Regions from separate parts of the Paenibacillus sp. FSL R7-0128 genome, predicted to be linked through region 1. Evidence: riboswitches for the same ligand, from Rfam matches in the RefSeq annotation. Region 1 holds a riboswitch; each other region holds the start of a gene.
What was found. Region 1 has a riboswitch for cyclic di-GMP ahead of NST26_RS20925 (thiamine pyrophosphate-binding protein). Riboswitches for the same ligand answer to the same signal wherever they lie in the genome.
Positions count from the first base shown of each region.

Region 2: another riboswitch for cyclic di-GMP. It lies ahead of NST26_RS04370 (PA14 domain-containing protein); the one in region 1 lies ahead of NST26_RS20925 (thiamine pyrophosphate-binding protein).
Region 3: another riboswitch for cyclic di-GMP. It lies ahead of NST26_RS01800 (choice-of-anchor A family protein); the one in region 1 lies ahead of NST26_RS20925 (thiamine pyrophosphate-binding protein).

Region 1 covers NZ_JBBOCD010000001.1:4,945,936-4,953,945, forward strand. Annotated here, with positions in the region: gene NST26_RS20920 (methyl-accepting chemotaxis protein) at 1-423, shown strand, start outside; cyclic di-GMP riboswitch class I at 925-1,021, shown strand; gene NST26_RS20925 (thiamine pyrophosphate-binding protein) at 1,168-2,781, shown strand; gene NST26_RS20930 (carboxymuconolactone decarboxylase family protein) at 2,832-3,212, shown strand; gene NST26_RS20935 (hypothetical protein) at 3,364-3,714, shown strand; gene NST26_RS20940 (3-oxoacyl-[acyl-carrier-protein] synthase III C-terminal domain-containing protein) at 3,854-4,846, shown strand; gene glpK (glycerol kinase GlpK) at 4,939-6,444, opposite strand; gene NST26_RS20950 (HAMP domain-containing sensor histidine kinase) at 6,565-8,004, opposite strand; gene NST26_RS20955 (response regulator transcription factor) at 8,005-8,010, opposite strand, start outside.
Region 2 covers NZ_JBBOCD010000001.1:1,052,525-1,060,534, reverse strand. Annotated here, with positions in the region: gene NST26_RS04370 (PA14 domain-containing protein) at 1-1,891, opposite strand, end outside; cyclic di-GMP riboswitch class I at 1,906-1,986, opposite strand; gene NST26_RS04365 (sugar phosphate nucleotidyltransferase) at 2,124-3,497, opposite strand; gene NST26_RS04360 (hypothetical protein) at 4,348-4,686, opposite strand; gene NST26_RS04355 (UDP-glucose dehydrogenase family protein) at 4,758-6,098, opposite strand; gene NST26_RS04350 (glycosyltransferase) at 6,103-7,203, opposite strand; gene NST26_RS04345 (glycosyltransferase family 4 protein) at 7,305-8,010, opposite strand, start outside.
Region 3 covers NZ_JBBOCD010000001.1:423,666-431,675, forward strand. Annotated here, with positions in the region: gene NST26_RS01780 (hypothetical protein) at 72-1,220, shown strand; gene NST26_RS01785 (YukJ family protein) at 1,199-1,951, opposite strand; gene NST26_RS01790 (ASCH domain-containing protein) at 2,049-2,471, shown strand; gene NST26_RS01795 (hypothetical protein) at 2,834-3,199, opposite strand; cyclic di-GMP riboswitch class I at 3,949-4,041, shown strand; gene NST26_RS01800 (choice-of-anchor A family protein) at 4,123-7,284, shown strand; gene NST26_RS01805 (IS256 family transposase) at 7,677-8,010, opposite strand, start outside.

The sequences.
Region 1 (8,010 bases):
CTGGCCGAGGAATCCACCGCTTCAACCAAAGAGGTGTTCGGTCTGGTACGCAGCATCGAAGCGGATATCAAGCAGGCTATCGATAACATCGCCATCAATGAAGAGGTAGTCCAGGTGCAGAATGAGATGATTACGGAGACAGCCAACATTTTTGCTCAAATTGTGCATAGTGTCCAATACATAACCGAGCAGATTGCCTCCTTCTCTGCAGAGAGTGACCTTATGCTGGAGAGCGCGCTCAAGATCTCCGGGGCGATCGAGAATATCTCAGCCATCACCCAGGAGACCGCCGCAGGGACGGAAGAGGTATCCGCAGCGATGAACGAACAGATTCATGCTCTTCAATCCGTAGCTGAGGAGACAGAGAAGATGACCTCCGCGGTCTTCAACCTGCAAAAAACGATTCATATTTTCAAATTTTAACCTCAGCACAAAGAGACACGCCTGCGGAATTTTCTGCGGGAGGTGTCTCTTTTTTTGGGCAAAACAAAGATTGTTATGTAATATTCACAAATTGTTGAAATTGTGCATAACGGTAAAAACCGTGCTTTGCACTTCTTTACTATAGTCGTTCTATTGTCATAGCTTGTCTATAAGCTAACATCTTACATCACTATTACTTAAGTCCTATCACCGAAATTTGTAATGCTGTATATCTAGTGAATTCTTAATGTTTTGCAGTAAATCAGGAATGTAATGAGGCTTTGTGCTCACTTCCCACATTAATCAACCTAAACGGCCATTTGCATTTTAAGACTTTAGTCTTCCAGGGACAACCATTTTCAAAAGTTTGAAAATCCAAATATTTAGCCATTTCCACTCCTGAATATTCGTCAAATTCCGAGTTTCTTCTCACAGGGGTTATTGACAAAAGCGGAGCAAGGAATATATTGTAAAGGAAAATTCTCCACAAATTCATTTATAACCGCATACCGGCAAAATTCACCGAAAGGGAATGACGCAAAGCCATGGATCTACAGTCTCATTTCTGAAGTGGGATCATGACAGCCAGGTTGCTGAAAAACTGTGAACGCCTTAGGTTTCGCGTTTGATTATGGTGATTCGTGCAACAGACCTGTGCTCCAATGGTGAGTACAGGTTTTCTATTGCTGACGTATACAAATAACAACTTGCGGGGTGGATGTTCTGAAGACAGTTGCAGATTATATGGCGGAAGCATTACACAATCTGGGAGTCACTCATTCTTTTGGAATCATAGGTAAGTCTATTTGCCCCATCGCTTTGAAAATGGTTGACTACGGTATAGAGTTCATCCCCGGCCGGCACGAATCCAGCTCCGGCTTCGCCGCCGGCGGTTATGCTCTGAAGACCGGCAGTCTCGGGGTAGCCTTCGGCACCTCCGGTCCGGGCGGAACGAATCTACTCACCGCAGCAGCGCATGCCAAGGCCAATAATCTTCCCGTCCTCTTCATCACCGGACATCAGTCCATCAAGGAGCTGGGCATTCCCCAATGTCAGGATTCCACTTCCTACCTGGCTGATTTGGCGGATATGTTCCGGCCGGCCACCCTCTTCAGCAAGCTCGTTGAACGCGGCGATCACTTCAGCACGATTTTCAACCATGCCCTATCCATCGCCCTCGGTGACCAAAAAGGTCCGGTCCATCTCTGCATTCCGTTTGATGTGCAGACAGAGCGGCTCGCGGAATGCCGGATTGTTCTGCCGGAACGCGAGGGACTAGTCAGTTATCAGAACTATGACCGGGTCATCTCGGCGATTAATCAATCCGCTAGGCCGCTGATCATTGCCGGTAAAGGCGTCAACCGCTCAGGTGCCCATCAGGAACTGGTTCAGCTGGCCGAAACCTTCAACATTCCTGTAGTCACCTCTCCAGGCGGCAAAGGTGCAATAGCTCATGATCACCCGCTCTACCACGGTCCTGTCGGCGTTGGCGGCTCCTCGCACGGCGATGAATTGCTGAACAACAGCGACCTGTTCATTGTTCTGGGCTCCCGCCTGAGCGACATGACCATCTGCAACCTGAAGCCGGAGAATCATCCGCCGCAGCTGATCCAGTTCGATGTAGATCCAACCTTTGTCGGCAAAATACTGTCCTCATCCACCATCGCTGTCGGCGGGGACTTAAGGGACAACCTGGCACTGTATCTTCAGAAGCTGGACCCCTCTACGGTCACCAAGCATGAAATCACAATCTCCAATGCTTACAATGACGAGTTGCCCGTGCTGGCGGGGCTCTCTCTGGCTTCGGTAATGAGCACGATGAGCGACTTGATTCCTTACAACAGCAGCGTGTTTGTAGATGACGGCAGCCACGGGTTCAATGCTGTGAAATGGTTCAATGTCCGCAGGCCCGGCAGCTTCATATTCGATGCCTACTTTGCTTGCATGGGCAATTCAATTGGCATGGCGATCGGCGCCAAGACGGCTTCTCCCGGAGAGACTGTCTTCTGCATTACCGGTGACGGCTGTTTTATGATGCTCGGAACTGAAATAAACACAGCCGTTTGCAAGGACATTCCGGTGATTTTCATTGTGGTGAACAATAAGCAGCTGGATATGGCGCTTAAGGGTATGGAGAAAACGACTGGCCGGATTGACGGTACGATCTTCGAGGTTCCGATGGATGCCGTGAAATTCGCCGAATCGCTGGGTGCAGCCGGCTTCCGCTGCGAGACGCAGGAGGAGTTCGCTGCCGCAATCCAAGAAACTGTGGCACTTAACAAGGCAGCTGTAATTGAGCTGCTGACTGACCGTGATGAAATGCCTCCTACGGCCCACCGCACGCTGGATCTTACGTAAGGAAGCCGTATCCGCACACCTTTTCTAACCTACTATCAGGAGGACATATCGTGAACAAGAACATGAACAGCGGACTCGATCATTTCACTGATCTCTCAGGAGATTATGGGGCCAAGGCCCTGGCTCCGATCAAAGAGCATTTTCCGGAATTAGCCGAATATATCATGGGCAATGCCTATGGCGATATTTTTCAGCGGACCACGATTGGCTCTGACTGGAAGGAGATCGCGGTGATCTCGTCGCTGATTACGATGGGACAATATGAACAGCTGGGGGTTCATTATGTAATGGCGCTCCGCGTTGGCATGACCGTCGAGCAGATCAAGGGCGTGCTGCTGCATCTGACCCCTTGCGTCGGTGCCCCCCGGGTGATTTCGGCCTTTAATGTGCTGCTGGATACTCTGGAGGAAATCAAAGAAAAATCTTCATAAATCTACAAATTTCGACTTTTGATTGCACGTTTCAGTATGATCTGGTTATAATGAAGGCAAAATATCCCAAATCGAATTGCGGTTTTGTCGAATATAGTCGCAGGAATAACGTTTTGGAGGTATTGGAAATTACACTTAGGGAGAGATCAACATGGGACAATTTATTTTGAAGACAGATACTGCGAAGAAAGTAATCAATATTGAGCTGGAGGGAACCTTCTCTAACGAGGACGGGCTCAAATCTATACAGGCTTACCAGCAGACTATTAACCCGATCAGCCCTGCTGAATATGCACTAGAGATCGACTGCCGCAAGCTGAATGTAACCGCTCCTGATGTTGTACCGCTGCTTGAAGGCTGCTTCATCATGTTCAAGGCTGATGGCTTCCAGAAAGTGAGTCTTACCCTGGAAAATAACCCGATCCTCAAAATGCAGCTGGCACGCCTGGGCCGCAAAGCAGGACTTGAGAATCTGGAGATCACTTCAACCGTACAAGCTTAATAAATACAATTTAAACCTAAATCAGCCGCTTGAAACGCACAGGTTCATTCATTAAACCGGCTGCTAATGCTGGAAGAGAGTTTTGTAAGAAGCAGATTCGTGAGAAGTATAGCTAACAAAACTTTAGGAGGTCTGTACTATGGCGGGGATTCGCATTAAGGACATTGATATCTACCATCCAGACAAAAGAATCGGCAATGACTTTTTCATTCAGCATTTTGATGACAAAGGTATTGATATCCGTGGACTGCTGGCTACTCTGGGCCGTGAAAACCGCTACAGCATCGACAGCCCGGATGAGAATTCCCTGACAATGGCTTTTGAAGCCGCAAGTAATGTTCTGGAGAAGACCGGTCTTACCGGCCCTGACATTGACCTGATCGCTTATGCAAGCCAAACCCCTGAATATATATTTCCTACGAACTCATTGATGATTCACCGCCTGATTAACGGAGCTTCGCATACCATCTGTATTGACAGCAATGCCAACTGTGCCGGAATGACCGCCTCGGTTGAGCAGGTCAGCCGCCAGATGATGGCGAACCCGAGAATCCGCCGCGCCCTGGTCATCGGCTCCGATTACGTGGCACCGCATGCGGACAAGAATGATCCGGTATATTACGCGAACTTCGGTGATGCCGCTGCCGCTGTTATTCTGGAGCGCGATGAGCATTCGGTCGGCTTCATTGACTCTATCTACCAGACAGACACCTGTGTGTACGGCAACTCTCTGTTCCCGGCAGAAGGCCTGGCTAAGCTCGGACGCACCGGTGTTGCCGCAGGAGAGTTCAATGTGAAGTTCATTCCATTCGATGATTCCATCTGTGTGGATGCCGCTTCCGAATCAATCAACACTCTGCTGAGCAACAACGGGATTGCCCCTGAATCGGTCAAGGCTGCCTGCTTCTCACAGCTGTCTCTTCCGAACATCCAGGCCGTCTCCGGCAAAACCGGTATTAACCCTGAGGCCGCAGTCTACATAGGCGATGAGTTCGGCTATACCTCGACCAGCAGCCCGTTCATTGCCCTTCACAGAGCCGTCACTACCGGGCAGCTTGAACGCGGAGACAAGGTCCTGTTCTGGACCGTGGGCGCCGGATGGCAGAATGTCGCATTTGTAATGGAGTACTAATCTTACTGTTCATTCTGTTCCAGAGTAAAAAACGGCCCGCAGCAGAGTTTCTGCCTGCGGGCCGTTTCTGTTCTTAATGCCTCTACTCCGCTCTAAAGTCTGCCTTCGTGCTTGCCCTCATGCTTCTCCCAGCCCATCGTGCGCGACACAGCATCCTGCCAGGCACCGTATCTGCGTTCCCGCTCCTCCGGCTCCATCTGCGGCGAGAAGACCTTCTCGGCCGTATTGAAGCTCTCTAGCTGCTCACGGGTCCATACCCCGGAGGTAAGTCCGGCTAGCAGCGCAGCGCCAAGTGCTGTAGTCTCCGCGTAGGTTGTACGTGTCACTTCGCTGCCCAGAATATCGGCCTGGAACTGCATCAGCAGATTGTTGCGCACCGCACCGCCGTCTACCCTCAGGCCGGTGAGCGGCATGCCGGCATCCTTCTGCATTGCGTCGATGACATCGCGGGACTGGAAGGCCAGTGATTCCAGCGTCGCCCGTACCAGATGTGCGGAGGTGGTGCCACGCGTCAAGCCGAATATGGCGCCCCGCGCATACATATCCCAGTAAGGCGCACCCAGGCCGGTAAAGGCTGGCACTACCACAACCCCCTCACTCTCGTCCACCTCGCTGGCCTTCTCTTCCGAGTCGGCGGGCGCGACAATTAGCCCCAGCCCCTCCTGCAGCCACTGCACAGCCGCTCCAGCCACGAAGACACTGCCTTCCAGTGCATAATAGAGCTCATCCCCCATGCCCCAGGCTACCGTAGTCAATAGGCCATGACTGGATGCCACAGCTTCAGTGCCTGTATTCATGAGAATGAAGCAGCCTGTCCCATAGGTGTTCTTAGCACTGCCTGCCTCCAGGCAGGTATGACCAAACAGCGCTGCCTGCTGATCCCCCAGCACCGACCGGATAGGAATCTCCAGACCGAACCACTGCTGGTCACAGACACCGAAATCTCCGCCCGACATCCTCACCTCCGGCAGAATGGACGGCGGAATACGCAGCGTGTCTATCAGCTCTTCATCCCACTGGCGCTCATGCAGGTTATACATCATCGTTCTTGAAGCATTAGTAACGTCTGTAGCGTGTACCGCACCCCCGGTCAGCTTCCAGATCAGCCAGGTGTCTATCGTTCCCGCCAGGAGCTCTCCCTTGCCCGTACGCTCTCTTGCTCCCGGTACATGATCCAGAATCCATGCCAGCTTGGTCGCCGAGAAATACGCGTCGATGACAAGCCCCGTCTTGTCCGCAATGACTCCGGCCATCCCCTGCGATTTCAGCTCCTCACATTGGTCTGCTGTCCGCCGGTCCTGCCAGACAATTGCCGGATAGATCGGTTCGCCTGTAATTTTATCCCAGATAAGTGCAGTCTCCCGCTGGTTGGTAATCCCGATTGCCGTGATGTGATTAGCCGGTACAGAGCTTGCTGCAATGGCATCTCTGGCTGCGGCAAGCTGGCTCTCCCAGATCTGCTCCGGGTCATGCTCCACCCAGCCTGGGCGGGGAAAGGATTGCTTGATCTCATATTGCCCCTGCGAAATCACTTCCGCCTCTGTATCAAAGAGAATTGCCCGTGAGCTGGTAGTACCTTGGTCCAAGGATAAGATCATAATGCCCAGCCTCCTGCAAGCCTTAGCTTGAATATATGTTTCACGATGAACAATATTAATGTGGTGATTTCAACAAAAAGCACCTCTGCTCTCAGAGGCGCTGTCATGCATGGTCTTGGTTTACTGTTTTTCGACAGGAAGCCGCAGGGTAAATGTGGTGCCTTCTCCCAGCTTGCTGGAGGCATAAATGCTGCCGTGATGCGATTCGACGATATTCTTCACAATAGCAAGACCAAGCCCGGTACCGCCCGTCTCCCCGCGCAGGCGGGCTTTATCCGCTTTGTAGAAGCGTTCGAAGATAAACGGCAGATCCTCGGGGTTAATGCCGGCCCCCTGGTCTCTGATCGCGATCTCCACCAGACTCCTGCCCTCCAGTACTACTGTGCCTGCCAGAATAGAGATTCTCCGGTCCGCCGGAGTGTGCCGGAAGGCATTATCCAGCAGATTGGTCAGCACCTGCTCCAGCTTGTCTTCATCGGCTGCCCCCAGCAGCAGTTCCTGTTCAGGCTTCTTAAGCTCCAGCATGATATCCCGCTCCTTGGCTCTGACGGAGAACTTGCGGTATACCCGCTCCAGCAATTCTCCCACATCCACCCTGGCCTTCAGCATATCCGTATGTCCTGCTTCCATGCGTGCCAGGTCCAGCAGATCCTTCACCAGACGGCCCATACGCAAGGATTCATCATGAATGACCTGAACCAGCTCACTGCTCTCCTCCGGAGAGGAAGCCATTCCGTCTAGTAGTGCTTCACTGTAGCCCTGCATCATGGATAGCGGGGTGCGGATCTCATGGGATACATTGGCCACGAAATCACGCCGCATCTTCTCCAGACGTACCTCTTCGGTCACATCCCGCAGAACGGCAACAGCTCCGCGCAGATGATCTTCGGAATAGAGCGGTGCCATGTGCACCGACCATACCCCCTGCCGGACATGGACATTGGAGCGTTGATCGCCCCCGCCCTCAAGGGTGCTGAAGAACAGCGGGCGAAGCGGCGGCGGCACCTCACTGGAAGCGGCGGCCTTCGGAAGTAAGCCGTTATCCTCTTCTTCCTCCCAGGCAAGATCACTCCAGGTTTCGAGGAGGGTCTGGCCATGCGGATTGGTGAGGATGATCCGGCCTTCGATATCGAAAGTGATTACCGCATCGCTCATGCTGCGCAGAACACTGGATAAATGCCCTTTTTCATTATTCAGACTGCGTATATTCTCTTCCAGCTCTTCCGCCATGTGGTTAAACGATGTGGCGAGCTGGCCGATCTCATCGCTTGTGACCAGGGTCAGTCTTGTTCCATACTCGCCGCGGCGGATGTCATTCGCTGCCTCAATAACCTGCTGCATCGGCTGGGTGATCTTCGTGAACAGGAACAGTGCAAAGAAGGTGGTCAGAGAGAACCCTATCATGCATGTATACATGAACAAGCGCTTGATTGCACCGGAATTGGTGAAATTACTGTCGATGTAAGGCAGCAGGAACAGCCCGAGTGTAATGAGCACGACAGCAACCAGAAAGATGATCGTGATCCACAGCTTACCGACAAGGCTTCTCCAGAAGTTCACTTATTT
Region 2 (8,010 bases), 3.9 Mb from region 1:
CTGTAGGAGAAGGAACGGGAACAGGAACCGCTGTCGGCGTAGGCACCGGTGTTGGCGTTGGTGTCGTTACTGGCGTCAGTGTTGGTGCTGGTGTTGGCATTGGTGTCGTTACTGGTGCCGGCGTTGCTGTCTGTGCTGGTGCTGCTGTCGCTGCTGGTACCGTTGTCGGTACTGCTGTTGCAGCCGGAGCAGGTATGGATGTGTTGCCTGCTCTGGAGAAAAGCGCACTTGCAGGTACGGTTCCCTTCACCTGGCTGGGGCTCTGCCACATCAGATGGACATTCGCATCGCCTGCATTCTCGTAATACTCTACCTTGATATCGTACAGTTGCCCGGCAGTCAAGGCAATGCTTCCTGTGCGGGCAGTTCCGCTCTGCTTGACCCAGCTGTCGATGACTGCTGTGCCGTTCACCCACAAGCGGATACCGTCATCCGATGTAGTATAGAACTGATAGGTCTCACTGTAAGCCGGCTTAATCTGGCCGGTCCAGCGGATCGAGAAGTAATCCACGCCGAGTGCAGCATTAGGAGTACCCTGGCGCCAATTGAAGCTGATGACATCATCGTTACGCACCATAACCGGCGTTCCCGAGAGCGTCATGTTCTTGAAGTATTCTCCAAGCAAGCCATTCTGGGCAGGCTTACTGTCCGTATCACCGGAGGTTGGGACCGGCTTCGGAATCGGCGCAACGGTTGGTGTTGCAGTCGGCGTTGGTGTTACAGTCGGCGTTGGTGTTGGTGTTGCAGTCGGCGTTGGTGTCGGTGTTGCAGTCGGCGTTGGTGTTGGTGTTGCAGTCGGCGTTGCGGTAGGCGTTGCCGTTGGCTTAGGAGCCGCCGCCGGAGCAGACCAGGCCTTATATTGGTCACGGGTCAGTGTGTAGCTGTCATTCATGAAATTCTTGATCGTAGCCGTGCTGTTATTCTCATAGAGCATCTTGCCCCAGTTCATCATGAACACGTAATTCTGCTGGGTCAGCTTCAGCTTCGAGATGTTCGGCATTTCGCCGTTCTCGCCGATGCCGATCGGTTTGCCGCCAGCCAGGCTGGTCAGATCATCATGATATTTATTCGAGTAGTCGTTATTATATATATCTGCTGCCAGCACATCCACTCTGTCCGCGCCCGGATAGGTCCGTGCATAGGGATCAGAGTTGGCATTCGGCGCATTCGGGTTCCATACCCAAATCAGATTATTTAACTGATGAACGTTCACGAACCGGTCATACATAATATTCCATAGTGCAGTGAAGTTGTCTTTCTTGCCCCACCAGAACCAGCCGCCGTTCATTTCATGGTACGGTCTCCAGAGGATCGGAACCTTAGCATCCCGCAGACTTTTCAGAGAGACAGCTACTTTATCCAGATCAGTGATTAGAGCATTATACTCTGGCGTGCCGGGGGTTACGTATTTGTTAAATTGCGCCTGAGTAATTGGCTTCTGCACATTGGACCATTCGTACTTGGTGCCCGGCAGACTCTGGTGGAAGGTCATGGCGACAATGCCGCCCGCTCTGGACCAGTTCGTTGCACTCCAGACGATATTTTTGCGTTGTGCAGCTACTCCGCTCTCGCTCTGTCCACCGATTGCTCCAAGCTCATACCCATGCAGTGCGGCGTATTGTCCGCTTGTTCCCTTCAGCTTGTTGCTCAGCTCATCCGGACTTTCGAAATAGTCATGCTGCCCTGTAATGATTCCGTTCCCGGAGATCTCATAGAGACTGTTCAGCAGCTTGACCGCCTCGGCTGAGGCATTAGGGTTCACGGGCGCTCCTGTAGAGGAAGCAGCCTTGACAGTGGACGGGGCGATTCCCAGTCCCACGGGTACAGCAGACAATACCACGGCCAGCGACAGCACAGCGCAGAGCAAACGAGACTTACGGTAAGTTTTCACAATATTCTCTTCCTTTCGGTAGCCAGGCTGCCACTCTTGCGAAGGCCCTATAGCTTTGCGTCCCTATCTTTCGATTAGGTTTGCCATTGTCGTTTTGGAAGGATCAATCCCTCTTACCGTAAGTATCGTCGATATGCAAATTTAATGTAGAGTAAAAACAAATTTTGTCTGAAAAATAGTTCTAAATGCCTGATTAAAAATTGTAACAATTGGTTAAATAGATAAGTTAGACCTACGAAATGAACTGATGTAGAGCGATATCCTCCCAGTCCAGAGTAATACGGATATTGTCCTCCTCTACCAGCTCAGACCCTGTCTGCACCTCAATGAACTCCACATCGGTAAGAGCAAGAATGGCATGCTTGGTCCCTTCCGGTATCCGCACCACATCTCCCGCCTTCACCTTATGCATCTTCTCATTGATGACAATGCTGGCTTCCCCGCTGACGAAGGTCCAGATTTCACTGCGTTTGTGATGCAGCTGGTAGCTGATATTTTTGCCCTCATTGATGAAAATCCGCTTGGTCAGCACCTCGTTGCCCTCATCATATTTCACATAATCGATCACCTTGTAGTGGCCCCAGCGGCGTTCCTCGTACATCGGTCTTTGTTCAAAAGTCTTCAGCACTTCCTTGATCCGCGGACTCTCGGCCTTGTGTGTCACCAGAATGCCGTCCGGGCTGGCGGCGATAATCAGATCCTTCGCCCCGATTACCGTGATTGGAATATCCAGCTCGTTAATGAGGCAGGTGCCTTCGGAGTCAGCGGTGATAAAGCCTTTGCCGACATGGTTACTGGTCATTTCCTCGGTCAGCGTATTCCAGGTGCCCAGGTCTTTCCAGAATCCGGCGTAAGGCTGCACGACGATGTTCTCTTCTTTCTCCACCACTTCGTAATCGAAGCTAATCGAGGACAGCAGCTTATACTGCTTCTGCAGCTCCTCGTAATTGAGCGGCAGCCCTTTGCGCTGCAGTATATCCAGCAGGTAACCCAGACGGAAGGCGAACACTCCGCAGTTCCAGAGCGCTCCCCGCCTGATTAGCTCCTCAGCTTGGATGCGGTCCGGCTTCTCCTGGAAGTGGCTCACTTGCAGGTAACCATTCGCTCCCGCATCTGCGCCCGTTGGAATAATGTAGCCGTATTTCTCCGAAGCATGCTCGGGAACTACGCCCATCAGCGCCAGGTTCGCCCCGCTCACCAGCATGGTGTTCTCCAGCTGCAGCACCGTTTCGAAAAAGGAGGATTCCACGTATGGGTCCACCGGCAGAATCGCCACGGTCTCGCTTGGGGACACCCCCGCGATGGAATACAGGTAGGCCGCCGTCAGCGCAATAGCCGGGAAGGTATCCCGCCGCTCCGGCTCCACGATGATCGGCACCTCGCTGCCGAGCTGGCTCTGGATCATCTCCACCTGGCTGCGCCCGGTCGCCAGATACGAGGACCCGGCCATGCCGTTCTCCTCCAGCTGTCTCCATACCCGTTGTACCATTGATTCCGGTTCACCTGCCGGGCTTGCCAGTACCTTCAGAAATTGCTTGGAGCGTGAATCATTGGACAACGGCCAGAGCCGCTTGCCGGAGCCGCCTGATAGAAGTACTAGTTTCATAGTGAACCCTCCATATCGTATTGTTATTGGGTATTTCTTGTTGCGGAGCTGTGAGTTAAAATCCCGCCTGTTATGAGGGTCGCTGCAAGGAATTTTGGGCTTACGGCCGCTGTTGTCTCCAGATGTTGTTGATTATATTGCTTGCAGCAGATAACATCCGGAGACAAAGGCGGACGCTAACGCTCCTACAGCTCCAAAATTCCTCTCCGCTCCATTTCATAACAGGCTTGTGATTTTATATCCGCTTCGCCCGCTGGCGAAGCTCCCGGCTAAAGATCCGATATTGCCGCTTGTGGTAGCGGCAAGGGGAGCCGGGCCGCCGCTATACTTGCGCGGCAGCAGTTGAAAACCTTACTGACGGCTGCTAGGCTGCACGACAGTTGAATCTCTGGTTGCCGCCTACTGTTGCGGCGGAGAAAAATTCAAAGGCTCAAAGACTCTTAAGTGCCGCTTGTTCCAAGGCGTCGCCGCTGACCTAGCGGCTGGAGAGAACAAGAGTTCCAAGACAATGGAATTCAAGACCGGAATTCAAGACCGGAATTCAAGACTCTTGTGCCAAGGGCTCACCGCGTAACTTCGCGGCGGCAGAAGCTGGTTAGTTAAGTACTAGACACTAGTGCTCCTCATTTGCTCCATTTGGCCCGCATCCGGGAAATCAGGGGCACTTGTGCTCCTCATTTGCTCATTTAGCCAACTTTCCCGGGATTCAGGGGCATTTGTGCTCCTCATTTGCTCGTTTAGCCAACATTCCTGGGATTCAGGGGCACTTGTGCTCCTCATTTGCTCCATTTGGCCCGCATCCGGGAAATCAGGGGCACTTCTGCTCCTCATTTGCTCCATTTAGGCAACTTTAAGCACCATCAGAGGGATTTATCTCCTTCATTTCATCGCTCAGCCCACTTTCGGCGCATTCAATGGGATTTATCCCTCTCATTTCGCCAGCCAGCCCACTTTCGGCGCATTTAATGGGATTTATCCCTCTCATTTCGCCATCCAGCCCACTTTCGGCGCATTTAATGGGATTTATCCCTCTCATTTCGCCGTCCAGCCCGCTTTCGGCGCTTTTAATGGGATTTATCCCTCTCCAGTCGCCCATCAGCCCACTTTCGGCGCATTCAATGGGATTTATCCCTCTCCAGTCGCCCATCAGCCCACTTTCGGCGCATTTAATGGGATTTATCCCTCTCATTTCGCCATCCAGCCCACTTTCGGCGCATTCAATGGGATTTATCGCCGTAACGCTTCAAGTGGATTGCCGGTCTACACCGCGCCAGCCACGCTGGCGGAGAATCCGCTAAGCCCGCCCATCTGCGGGCGGCCGACGGAGATATATTCGAGGCCGGTGCCCTCGATCTGCTCTTTGGTATAGACATTGCGGCCGTCGATCAGCACCTGGCGGCGCATGGTTCCGGCAAGCTGGTGCAGGTTGATCTCCTTGAACTGGCTCCAGTCGGTCAGCAGGCAGACAGCATCGCTGCCCTCGGCTGCCTCTTCGGCCAGTCCGCACCAGCGGAGCTGCGGGTGATCGTATTCCTTGCGGAAGTTCTCGGCGGCGATGGGATCGTACAGCTTCACGATGGCGCCCTCAGCGACCAGCGCCTCGACGATCTCACGGGCCGGGGCCTCGCGGACATCATCGGTATTGGGCTTGAAGGCAAGCCCCCAGATGCCAATGACCGCGCCGCGCAGGCTGCCGAGCGATTCATGGAGCTTGGAGATAATCATGAAGCGCTGGCCTTTATTGACTTCAACGACGGATTTGAGCAGCTTGAACTCATAATCCACATTCCCGGCAATCTGGATCAGCGCATTGGTATCCTTCGGGAAGCAGGAGCCGCCATAGCCGATACCGGCCTGCAGGAAGGTCGCACCGATTCTCTGGTCCATCCCCATGCCGCCTGCGACTTCGGTGACATCCGCTCCTACCTTTTCGCAAATGTTGGCAATCTCATTAATGAAGGAGATCTTCGTCGCCAGAAAAGCATTCGAGGCATATTTGATCATCTCGGCGCTGCGGATATCCGTGACGAATACATTCTCTGTGAAGCCCTTATGCAGCTCGCGCATGGTCGGCTCAAGCGCCTGATTATCCAGTCCGATTACGATCCGGTCGGGATGAAGCGTGTCGCGGATGGCAGAGCCTTCACGGAGGAATTCAGGCGCAGAGACGATATCGAAGGGATGATTCGTGAGGGAGGAGATCAGCTGGCGGATGCGCTCATTGGTTCCAACAGGGACGGTCGACTTGGTCATAATGATCTTATAGCCTTCCATCGCCTGCGCAATCTCGGCAGCCGCCCCTTCGATATATCTCAGGTCGGCTTCGCCGCCCGGCAGAGAAGGCGTACCCACGGCAAGAATGACGATATCGGAGCGGCGGACCGACTCCTGAAGATCGGACGAGAAGCTCAGCCGCCCCTCGCGCAGATTCATTTCAATCAGGGCCTCAATGCCCGGCTCATAGATAGGGGATTCCATCCGGTTCAGCTTCTCGATCTTCTGTTCATCCTTATCCACACAGATGACATGATTTCCATTTAGGGTAAAGCATACGCCTGATACAAGTCCTACATAGCCGGTACCAATCACTGCGAGTTTCATACTTTCATCCTCCTTTTAGGAAATTGACGTAGGCCTGTTCCACATACTGCTTGAACTGAACCATAAACGCCTGCTCATCGAATTTGCGTGCATGGCCCATAATCTGGTCGATATCCCACGCATAGGACTCCACCTCATCAATGGCCTTAAGCAAATCATCAACTTCCTGATGCTGGAAAAACACGCCGTTAACGTATGGAATAATCGTGTCCAGCGCTCCCCCGGCCTGATAGGCGATGACCGGTCTTCCAGCAGCATTCGCCTCCAGCGGCGTGATGCCGAAATCCTCTTCCCCCGGGAAAACAAACGCCCGGCACTGGGACATCAGCCCTGTGACTTCCTCATCCTCCAGCCGGCCCAGAAACGAAACATTCCCCTTGGCCATGCCTTCCAGACGCTTCCTGTCCGGTCCGTCCCCGACAATATACAGCTTGAGCCCGTTACGGTTGAACGCCTCCACCGCCAGATCGATCCGCTTGTAGGAGACCAGCCGCGAGACAATCAGATAATAATCGCCGATGCTCGTAGAGCTGGAGAAGCGGGCCGTATTGATGGGCGGGAAAATCACATCGGAATCCCGGTGGTAATAATTCTGAATCCGCGTCTTCACGACTGAGGAGTTGGCGACGAACTGGTTCACATTTTTGGAGGTGCGCTGATCCCAGTTCTTGAGCCGCTGCATATACACCTTAAGCAGTCTTTTGAACAACCCGGAATTCGATTGCCGCTCCATGTATGTGTCATAGTCCCAGGCGAAACGCATCGGCGTATGACAGTAGCACAGATGGAAGGTGGACTCGGGCACCTGAATGCTTTTCATAAAAGCACTGCTGGAGCTAAGAACGATATCATACCCGCTGAAGTCCAAATCGCGGACAGCCATGGGGTAGAGCGGGAGCACCCCTTTGAAGTTACGCTTCACTCCCGGAATCTTCTGCAGCCAGGAGGCCCGGATATCGGCATCTTTGAGGTTATCGGTCAGGCGGCTTCCGTTAAAAACCGTTGTGAAGATCGGAGCTTCCGGGTACATGTGATGAAACACCTCCACCACCCGTTCCGCCCCGCCCATCTGGATTAAATAATCGTGCGCGATCGCAATTTTCATGTGAATCATCCTCAAAGTTTTATGGAGCAGCATCATTAAGCAGTACACGCATGGCTAGAGACAGATATGATGCAAGCCTTAAGCATTATGGAGCGGGAAGGTCAGGTGACTGCCAGCAGACCTTTGTAGTAAGCGACAATATCCTTGACCGTATTCTCGATGACAAAATGCTCTTTCACCCGTCTCATTCCATTGTCCGCCATCCGTCTACGCTCTTCGGGATGGTTCAGCATCCAGGTGATGGAGTCTGCAAGTACAGTAGCATCTCCGGGCTGGATCAGCAGTCCTGTCTCACCAGGAACTACGATCTCTACCGGACCGCCTTCATTGGAGGCAATGACCGGCAATCCGGCTGCCATGCCTTCGACGATGACCTGGCCGAACGGCTCAGGAGTGATCGACGTATGAATCAGTAAATCCGCTTGGTTCATGAGTCCTTGTATATCATCCACATGACCCAGCAGGCTGACATTGGTGATGTCCCCTTGCTGCATCTGCTGAATTAATTCCTGCTTGTATTCTTCCTCTCCGAACAAAGCGTCACCGGCCAGCCAGAACTTCACGCGGCTGTCCTGCTTGAAGGCCTTGGCCGCTTCCAGCACAATATGCTGGCCTTTCCAGTGGGCGAGCCGCCCGACCAGCAGGACGTTGAAGTCCTTCCGGTCCCGCCGGCCGATCCCTTCACCGATCGCCTTGGCGAAGGCCGAGTAGACGACCAGCGTCTTCTTCGAGCGCGGCAGCTCCAGCGCATTCAGCGTGGAGTGGGAATTGGCAATGACCCCGTTCGGCAGCAGGCGTGACAGCAGC
Region 3 (8,010 bases), 4.5 Mb from region 1:
TCTAACCTTTAGTTAAGTAAAGTGGGGAGCTTATGGTTGGATGCTAGGAGGCAAGGAGGCAAGGATCTTATATGGGAAACCGGACATTCCTGAGTGTTACCAGTGCCGATACAGATTTGATTGATTATGAGAATACAGCTTTCGAAACGAATAATTTTCTCGCTCCAATATGGTTTTGTCTAGTCAGCCAAGACCAGTTCCAGCGCTATAGCAGGCAGCTTATGCAAGCTTGGAGCAAGATTCAACCCCATATGGACCAACCGGATGTGGAGGATTTGCCTGAGTGGGAACATTTTTCAGAGGCCTTCCAATGGCAGATTCCATGGGCGGATGCTGCAGAGCAATTGCGCCTGAGTTTACCCGGCACGCTGGCCCATTTCCCAGCGCTTTCCACTCCTGTACATGAGTGGCTGGTAACCTTATCGACCCATGTACAGCGTTATTCTTCTGCTGTTATTCATCTGGAGCTTTCGCAATATTTCTCATTCACGGGCGATCCTGCCCTGTATCTAAAAGACATTCAAGAATACGTTACCCTCTGGCAGTCGCCGCATCCCTCGCAGGAGAAGGTCTGGCAGGGAGCAGCCGATAACTTTTATATGCTGAATGGGGAGCATTTGCCTAGGAGGGAACGAACGGCAGCTCAACCGGAGCAAGCTACCGATATTCAACCAGCACAGTCCATTCCTCCAGTATCCGGGAAGCGCCAGTCCAAATGGAGGCAGGAGCTCTACATCTGGTTGCTTGCGATTCTATCCGCAGCCCTCTTTTTTGCCGTCTATATCAAGACCTCCAGTGGTTGGTTGGCGGTGCTCTGCTTCTTCATCCCCTCCCTGTGTATCGTTTTGTGGAAAATAGTTATCGGTCGTAAACAAACCTCCCGCCATCAGCTGGAAGCCGCTAGGACCTCGAAGAGGAACAGTCTCCCCTCTTATCCTGTGCTAAGGATTGAGTATTTCGACGGGCGTTCACCTATTGGGGTGGATGGCATGGAAATTGGTCCTTCGGAGGATAAAGCGTTACCGGATATTATCCCCTGGCTGCAAATCCTGCAAGCAAAGGTGCTTTCATCTCATGAGGTCGAGCTCATTGTTTCTGCTAACCAATCATCAGTCTCTACCTTACAACTTCATTTGAGGCTGGATGAACAGTTGGATGCCAAGGATATCGTATCAGCGGTTAATGCGATGGTGCTGGCTCATGACAAAGCATTGGTATGATTACATTCACTAACCGGCTTGGTGGCATCTCCCTGGTCGTTGGTACACCAGGATTGGGATTGGAAGGCCAGGAAGATAGCCACCCATCTGTGTTCATTCTCGAAATGAATAAGGACGCCGCCGTCTTGCCATGTGCCATTTTCACTGGCGTACCCGCCCGCATTGCCTTGGTTCATATGAATATTATGAACGCCCTGCCCAGGGGAGAAGCCGAAGTACTTATCAGGCTTATCCTCTTCGGGTCCCCAAGGCTCGCCGAATACGTACAGGGTTGCATCCTGTTGCTGTGCCTCCTTGAGATAAGAGGTGATTTTATCATAAAGATTGTTGCGGGGATCGCTGTCTTCGGGTTCATTCCGGTTCGTATTAGGCAGAGCTACCATCTTACTGGGAATCACCAGGTTTCCCCTGATATAATCAAGGGCAAGGCTCCGGTTATGCCCGGTGATCTTCGTGAAGCCGGATTCAAGCGTGAGCCAACGGGCCGTTTCTTCCGCTTTGAAATCTTCGCCCACATAATAAAGCACCTGATTTGCGGTGTCCTCCGGTAAATGTTCCGCTTTTGCGCTTGATCTGATATTGATAGCCACCCTGTACTTTTTATTAATATCACCTTCAACCTCAACCAGTACCTGGACATGATTATTTTTGACACCTAGCTTATATATGGTATTCTCATTAGATAATTTGCATTTTAATACCCCGTACCCTTGATCTAATCCGTTACCCATAGTTCGTCAGTCCCCCTTCTTAGCTATTAATGTTTCCCATAGAAGGCCATAGTCATTCTGAATAAAAAGGTGTTCAACAGAGGAGGCAAGCTGCATTATGAAATGCCTAACCATTCGCCAGCCGTGGGCCACGTTAATTGCGCTGGGAGAAAAACAAATCGAAACCCGGACCTGGCGGACCGCCCACCGGGGAGAGTTAGCCATTCATGCCGGGATGCAGGTGAATAAGGCGATCTGCCGGACGGAGCCGTATCAGTCGTTGCTGGCACGTTACGGTTACACTGCGGACAACCTGCCAACCGGCAAGATCATTGCAGTCAGCCGCATTGCGGATTGCTGTGAGGTGACGCCGGAGCTTGCGCAGCAAGGCTGGCCGGGCGGAAATGAATATGTATTCGGCAATTATGCCGAAGGAAGGTATGCCTGGATGCTAGAGAAGGTTGTTCCGCTGGTACATCCCATACCTGCTAAGGGACGTCTGGGTTTCTGGGAATATCCTGTGCTGGAAGAGGAATTGTGAATTTCTTGACGGCAATGTGAAGAAAAATTGCTCCAGATTGGCTGTCAGCTGGTATAATTGGGATATTCGGCGGGAAATCTTCCTATATATAAGGAGAGTTGTGCTCTGAGGCGGTCTACCGCTGGAGAGGGGCAGAAATGCCGGGAAGGAGCGTATGCATAATAGATGGGAAGCCTTCTAATTGCATGGCTTTGTATGCTTTGTTTGTTTCTTGCGTTCAGGGATCAGGTAAGCCGGAGAATCCTGTACCCGGTAGCTGTGGTGGTGATATGCGGCACATTGGGGTATTGGACGTTGTTAATGTAGCCGCATCCGGGCGATCATTTAATGCAGAAGTCTGCCGCTTGCGGCAGGCTTCTTTGTTAGCGCTGCTCCATCTTCTCCATACCCAGATATCTGCGCATATGCAGAGTGGCCTGGGCGGCAATCACATCATCCAGCAGCAGCATCCGTTCGTGATAGCCCCTGCAGACAAATTTGGCTTCAACACCCGTCTCCAGCCGCTGCTGCTCATAGACCTTCAGACCACGTGCGCGCATTCCGGCACGGACCTCCCGCAGATCGGCAGAAGCGGCATGAGCGGCCGACTGGATTACCTCCAGATAAGGTGCAGGCGTGCGCAGCTCAGAGGCTATAGCAGAAGCATCGCGCTCGAAGGCGGATAGAATAAGCGGCAGCAAAATATAAGATTTGACCAGCAGGTTGTCCTGGCTCTCTGCTCTTTGCATCCTTCTCAACCCCTCGAAGAGAACGTATATTCGCATTGTAACTCATCCTTCAAAAAATAATCAATGGGTTTTATAAATTAACTCAAATAATGTGATATATTTCACAAAAAAATAAGATGAATTATTTTATATTAAAATTGAAATATTAAAGATTGAAAAATAAATCAGCTCAAAGGAGAATGGCAATGAGTCGTGAAGGAAGCCTCCGCCGTGGTTTGGTATTCGGGATCATTCTAAGTGTTCCGCTCTGGGTATCGATGATTGGCTGGGTTCAGCTGTTCGGGTCTGCCTAGGCGACATTTTATTCAAAATATATGAAGTCTATTAGCAGGTGTCGTCCCTATGGGCGGCACTTTTTTTTCGAGCTGAGGTGCCTGTAAATAGGTAAAATTGCATTGAACAGGAGCAGACAATGAGTAGGAGGGGTCTGAAGGCGATAAAATAGGACAAATGCATCAAATTTAAATAATATAAATTGATATTATTATAGGTAAGAGAGATAAACGGCTACAGCCAATCCTCTGATTTCTCGACTTTTTTCGTCAGCATATAAAAAAAGATTCGCCCCTGAAGCCTTATGATAAAAGGGTTAAATGAGGAATCTTCGCAAAAATAATTTCAAAAAATATACTGGGAATGGATTGACAACAGGGTGGGGGAGCGGATAAACTGAAATTAGTACAAAAGTAACAAATGTCATAGACTCAACAATGATCTTACATAAGCAAATCTTAATTGCATACCGAAATCATGTACAAACGCAAACCGTATCGAAAGAACGGGACGCAAAGTCAGGAATCTACTGTCTCTAAAGTTGAGGCTAGGGTCGTCCGGCCGCCGTGAAGCTAACCCTTCGTGGCGGTCTTTTTGTTGTTATAGTCGCGTGACAGATTCATAGAATAGTAACTAGGAGGTGTGGACTATTGAAGAAAAGAGTACGTAAAACAGCTGCCATCCTTATGGCAGGCCTATTGACCCTATCCAGTGCCTTTACGTGGGGGACGGATGTTAGAGCAGCTTCAGGGGTGCCGTATACGCCAACACCGGTTTTGGGGGTTGCAGGGAATTTTAATGCTTTTATCCTCGGGGATTTTAAACAAGCCAATGACCAGATTGAAGGCCGCCTGGCAGCGGCGGGGAACATTACCCTCTCCGGAGGATACGGAGTAGCCAGGGCATACAGGGATGCTTCGCCGACGGATGTACTTGTGGCCGGTAAGAATTTTGTACATTTAGGCAGTGGAGAGATCTATGGAAATGTGGTATTTGGGGATAGCTTTACAGCCAATGAGCCTGGTGTCAACATCAAAGGCGGGAAGAAAAATGCCAGCCCGATTGATTTTGCAGCCGAGCAGCAAGCTCTGATCTCCCGATCCACAGAGTATGGGGCCTTGGCCGACACGAATGAGATTGGCGATAATCATTATGGACAGCTCAAGATAAGTGCACCGGATCGTTTCAATGTAGTTCATTTGGATGCCTCGACACTGGCGAAGACCAACTATATCGAATTCAACATTGCACAGAACGCTACGCTGATTATTAATATAAGCGGGTCTACAGTCAATGTGCCGAGCTTTTCAATGAATAACGGCAGAGCCAGTCAGGTATTGTTCAACTTTTACGAAGCTTCTGAGGTGAATATCGCTTATACCTCATTCTTCGGGACGATCCTCGCACCTAGAGCGGATGTTCATTATGCCGGAGCAGAGCTGTACGGAACCCTGATTGCAAAATCTTTTAGCGGCGGGGTAGAGATGCACCTGGGATTGTACGAGGGAGAGGGGCCGCCGCCGAGTCCGACGCCGACCGCAACGCCGACACCTAGTCCATCACCGACACCAACGCCGACAGTGAAACCAACACCAACGGTAACGCCAACACCGACTGTGAAACCAACACCAACGGTAACGCCAACACCTACAGTGAAGCCAACACCGACGGTAACGCCTACACCTACAGTGAAGCCAACACCGACGGTAACGCCTACACCTACAGTGAAGCCAACACCGACCATAAAACCGTCACCTACACCTGTGTGCACTCCAACTCCAAAGCCAACACCGACTGTAAAACCGACACCAACGCCGACCGTGAAGCCGACACCAACGCCAACGGTGAAGCCGACACCAACGCCGACCGTGAAGCCGACACCAACGCCGACCGTGAAGCCGACACCAACGCCGACCGTGAAGCCGACACCAACGCCGACCGTGAAGCCAACACCAACGCCGACCGTGAAGCCAACACCAACGCCGACCGTGAAGCCGACACCAACGCCGACCGTGAAGCCAACACCAACGCCGACCGTGAAGCCAACACCAACACCGACCGTGAAGCCGACACCAACGCCGACTGTGAAGCCGACACCAACGCCGACCGTGAAGCCGACACCAACGCCGACTGTGAAGCCAACACCAACGCCGACTGTGAAGCCGACACCAACGCCGACTGTGAAGCCGACACCAACGCCAACGGTGAAGCCAACACCGACGCCGACCGTGAAGCCAACACCAACGCCGACCGTGAAGCCGACACCAACGCCAACGGTGAAGCCAACACCGACACCAACAGCGGTGCCGACGCCAACACCAACGGCAGTTCCGACACCAACGCCAACAGCGGTACCGACACCAACGCCAACAGCAGTACCGACACCAACGCCAACGGCAGAACCGACACCAACGCCAACGGCAGTACCGACACCAACACCAACGGCAGTACCGACACCAACACCAACAGCAGTACCGACACCAACGCCAACGGCAGTACCGACACCAACACCGACGGTAGAACCAACACCAACGCCAACGGCAGAACCGACACCAACGCCAACGGCAGTACCGACACCGACGCCAACAGCGGGACCGACACCAACGCCAACGGCAGAGCCGACACCAACACCAACGGCAGAGCCGACACCAACACCAACGGCAGAGCCGACACCAACGCCAACGGCGGTACCGACACCAACGCCAACGGCAGAACCGACACCAACACCAACGGCAGAGCCAACACCAACACCGACGGTAGAACCAACACCGACACCAACGCCAACGGCAGAGCCGACACCAACACCAACGGCAGAGCCAACACCAACGCCGACAGCGGAACCGACACCAACGCCAACGGCAGAACCGACACCAACACCAACGGTAGAACCAACACCAACGCCGACAGCAGAGCCGACACCAACGCCAACGGCAGAACCGACACCAACGCCAACGGCAGAGCCAACACCAACGCCAACGGCAGAGCCAACACCAACACCGACGGTAGAGCCAACACCGACACCGACGGTAGAGCCGACACCAACACCGACGGTAGAGCCAACACCGACACCGACGGTAGAACCGACACCAACGCCAACGGCAGAGCCAACACCAACACCAACGGCAGAGCCAACACCAACACCGACGGTAGAGCCAACACCGACACCGACGGTAGAACCGACACCAACGCCAACGGCAGAGCCAACACCAACACCGACGGCAGAGCCAACACCAACACCGACGGTAGAGCCAACACCGACACCGACGGTAGAACCGACACCAACGCCGACGGTAGAGCCGACACCAACGCCGACGGTAGAGCCGACACCAACGCCAACAGCAACACCGACGCCAACGCCAACACCGACACCGACGGTAGAACCGACACCAACGCCGACACCAGAACCAACACCAGTAACAACACCAGCGCCAACATCGCCGCCGTTCAGTTTCCCTCCAGTGCCTACGCCGACTCCGATTATCGGATTTATCGTGAGCAATGATGTGGTTGTGAATGATGATCCGCTGCCGCTTGGACCTGTAGCAATTCCAATAGCTACAACAGTGCCGACACCGACACCGGCTGTTGCGGTTGCGCAAATAGTAGCAACACCGGAGCCAACGCCTTCAGCAGAACCGGCACCCGATGTAGTCCTTATTGATGATGAGGTTCCTCTAGGCGGTGTGCCTGTGGATGGAACCTTGCCGAAGACGGGCGAATCCAGTCCTGCGCCTTATTATATTGCCGGTTTGGCACTCGCTGGTCTGGGCTTGATTCTTAGAAGAACCACCAGAAACAGCAAACGTAAATGAGTGACCGGAACTGAGATTTATATAAACAAACGATGATCCTGTAATTTGACAAGGGCTGCTTTCGGAGAAGATGTTCTCCTGGAAGCAGCTCTTTTTTTGTTGGAAGTAAGTACCCGGATACAGAATGTATGCGAAAAACAACATACAATGTGCCGGTGAGAGAGTCAGCGGACCAAATGTATGCGAAAAACAATATACAATGTGCCGGTGAGAGAGTCAGCGGACCAAATGTATGCGAAAAACAATATACAATGTGCCGGTGAGAGGGTCAGCGGAGGTAGCGTCAAGAAGTTTGTGTAAAAGAGTAGAAGTGCCTCCCCCGGGTTACGGGTTGGGATGTAGTGTTTCTGGGGGGAGGGGGAACCTCGACCCCCAGAAACTGGATTTCTCTGCTATGCCTCTTCCGGTGTGGGCAAAGAGGGGTAGCGTGTTTCGAATAGCTCTTTTAGCTTCTTTTTAACGGCATCCACTCCAAAGCCTTGGGCGACCCGCCCTGCATGACGTTCATTGTATTCCAGCATCTCCAGGTACACGATTTTCTCTGCGGCATCCATGTTTGTCAGACTGTTCATCGGTTTCAGACGCTTGCGGATTTCCTTGTTCATCCGCTCGATGGGGTTCGACGTGTAGATCGCTTTACGGATCGACAGCGGATAGTTGTAGAACGTCAGGAGTGTGGATAACTGTTCCTCCCAGGACCTCATTTCCTTCGGATACAGCTTGTTC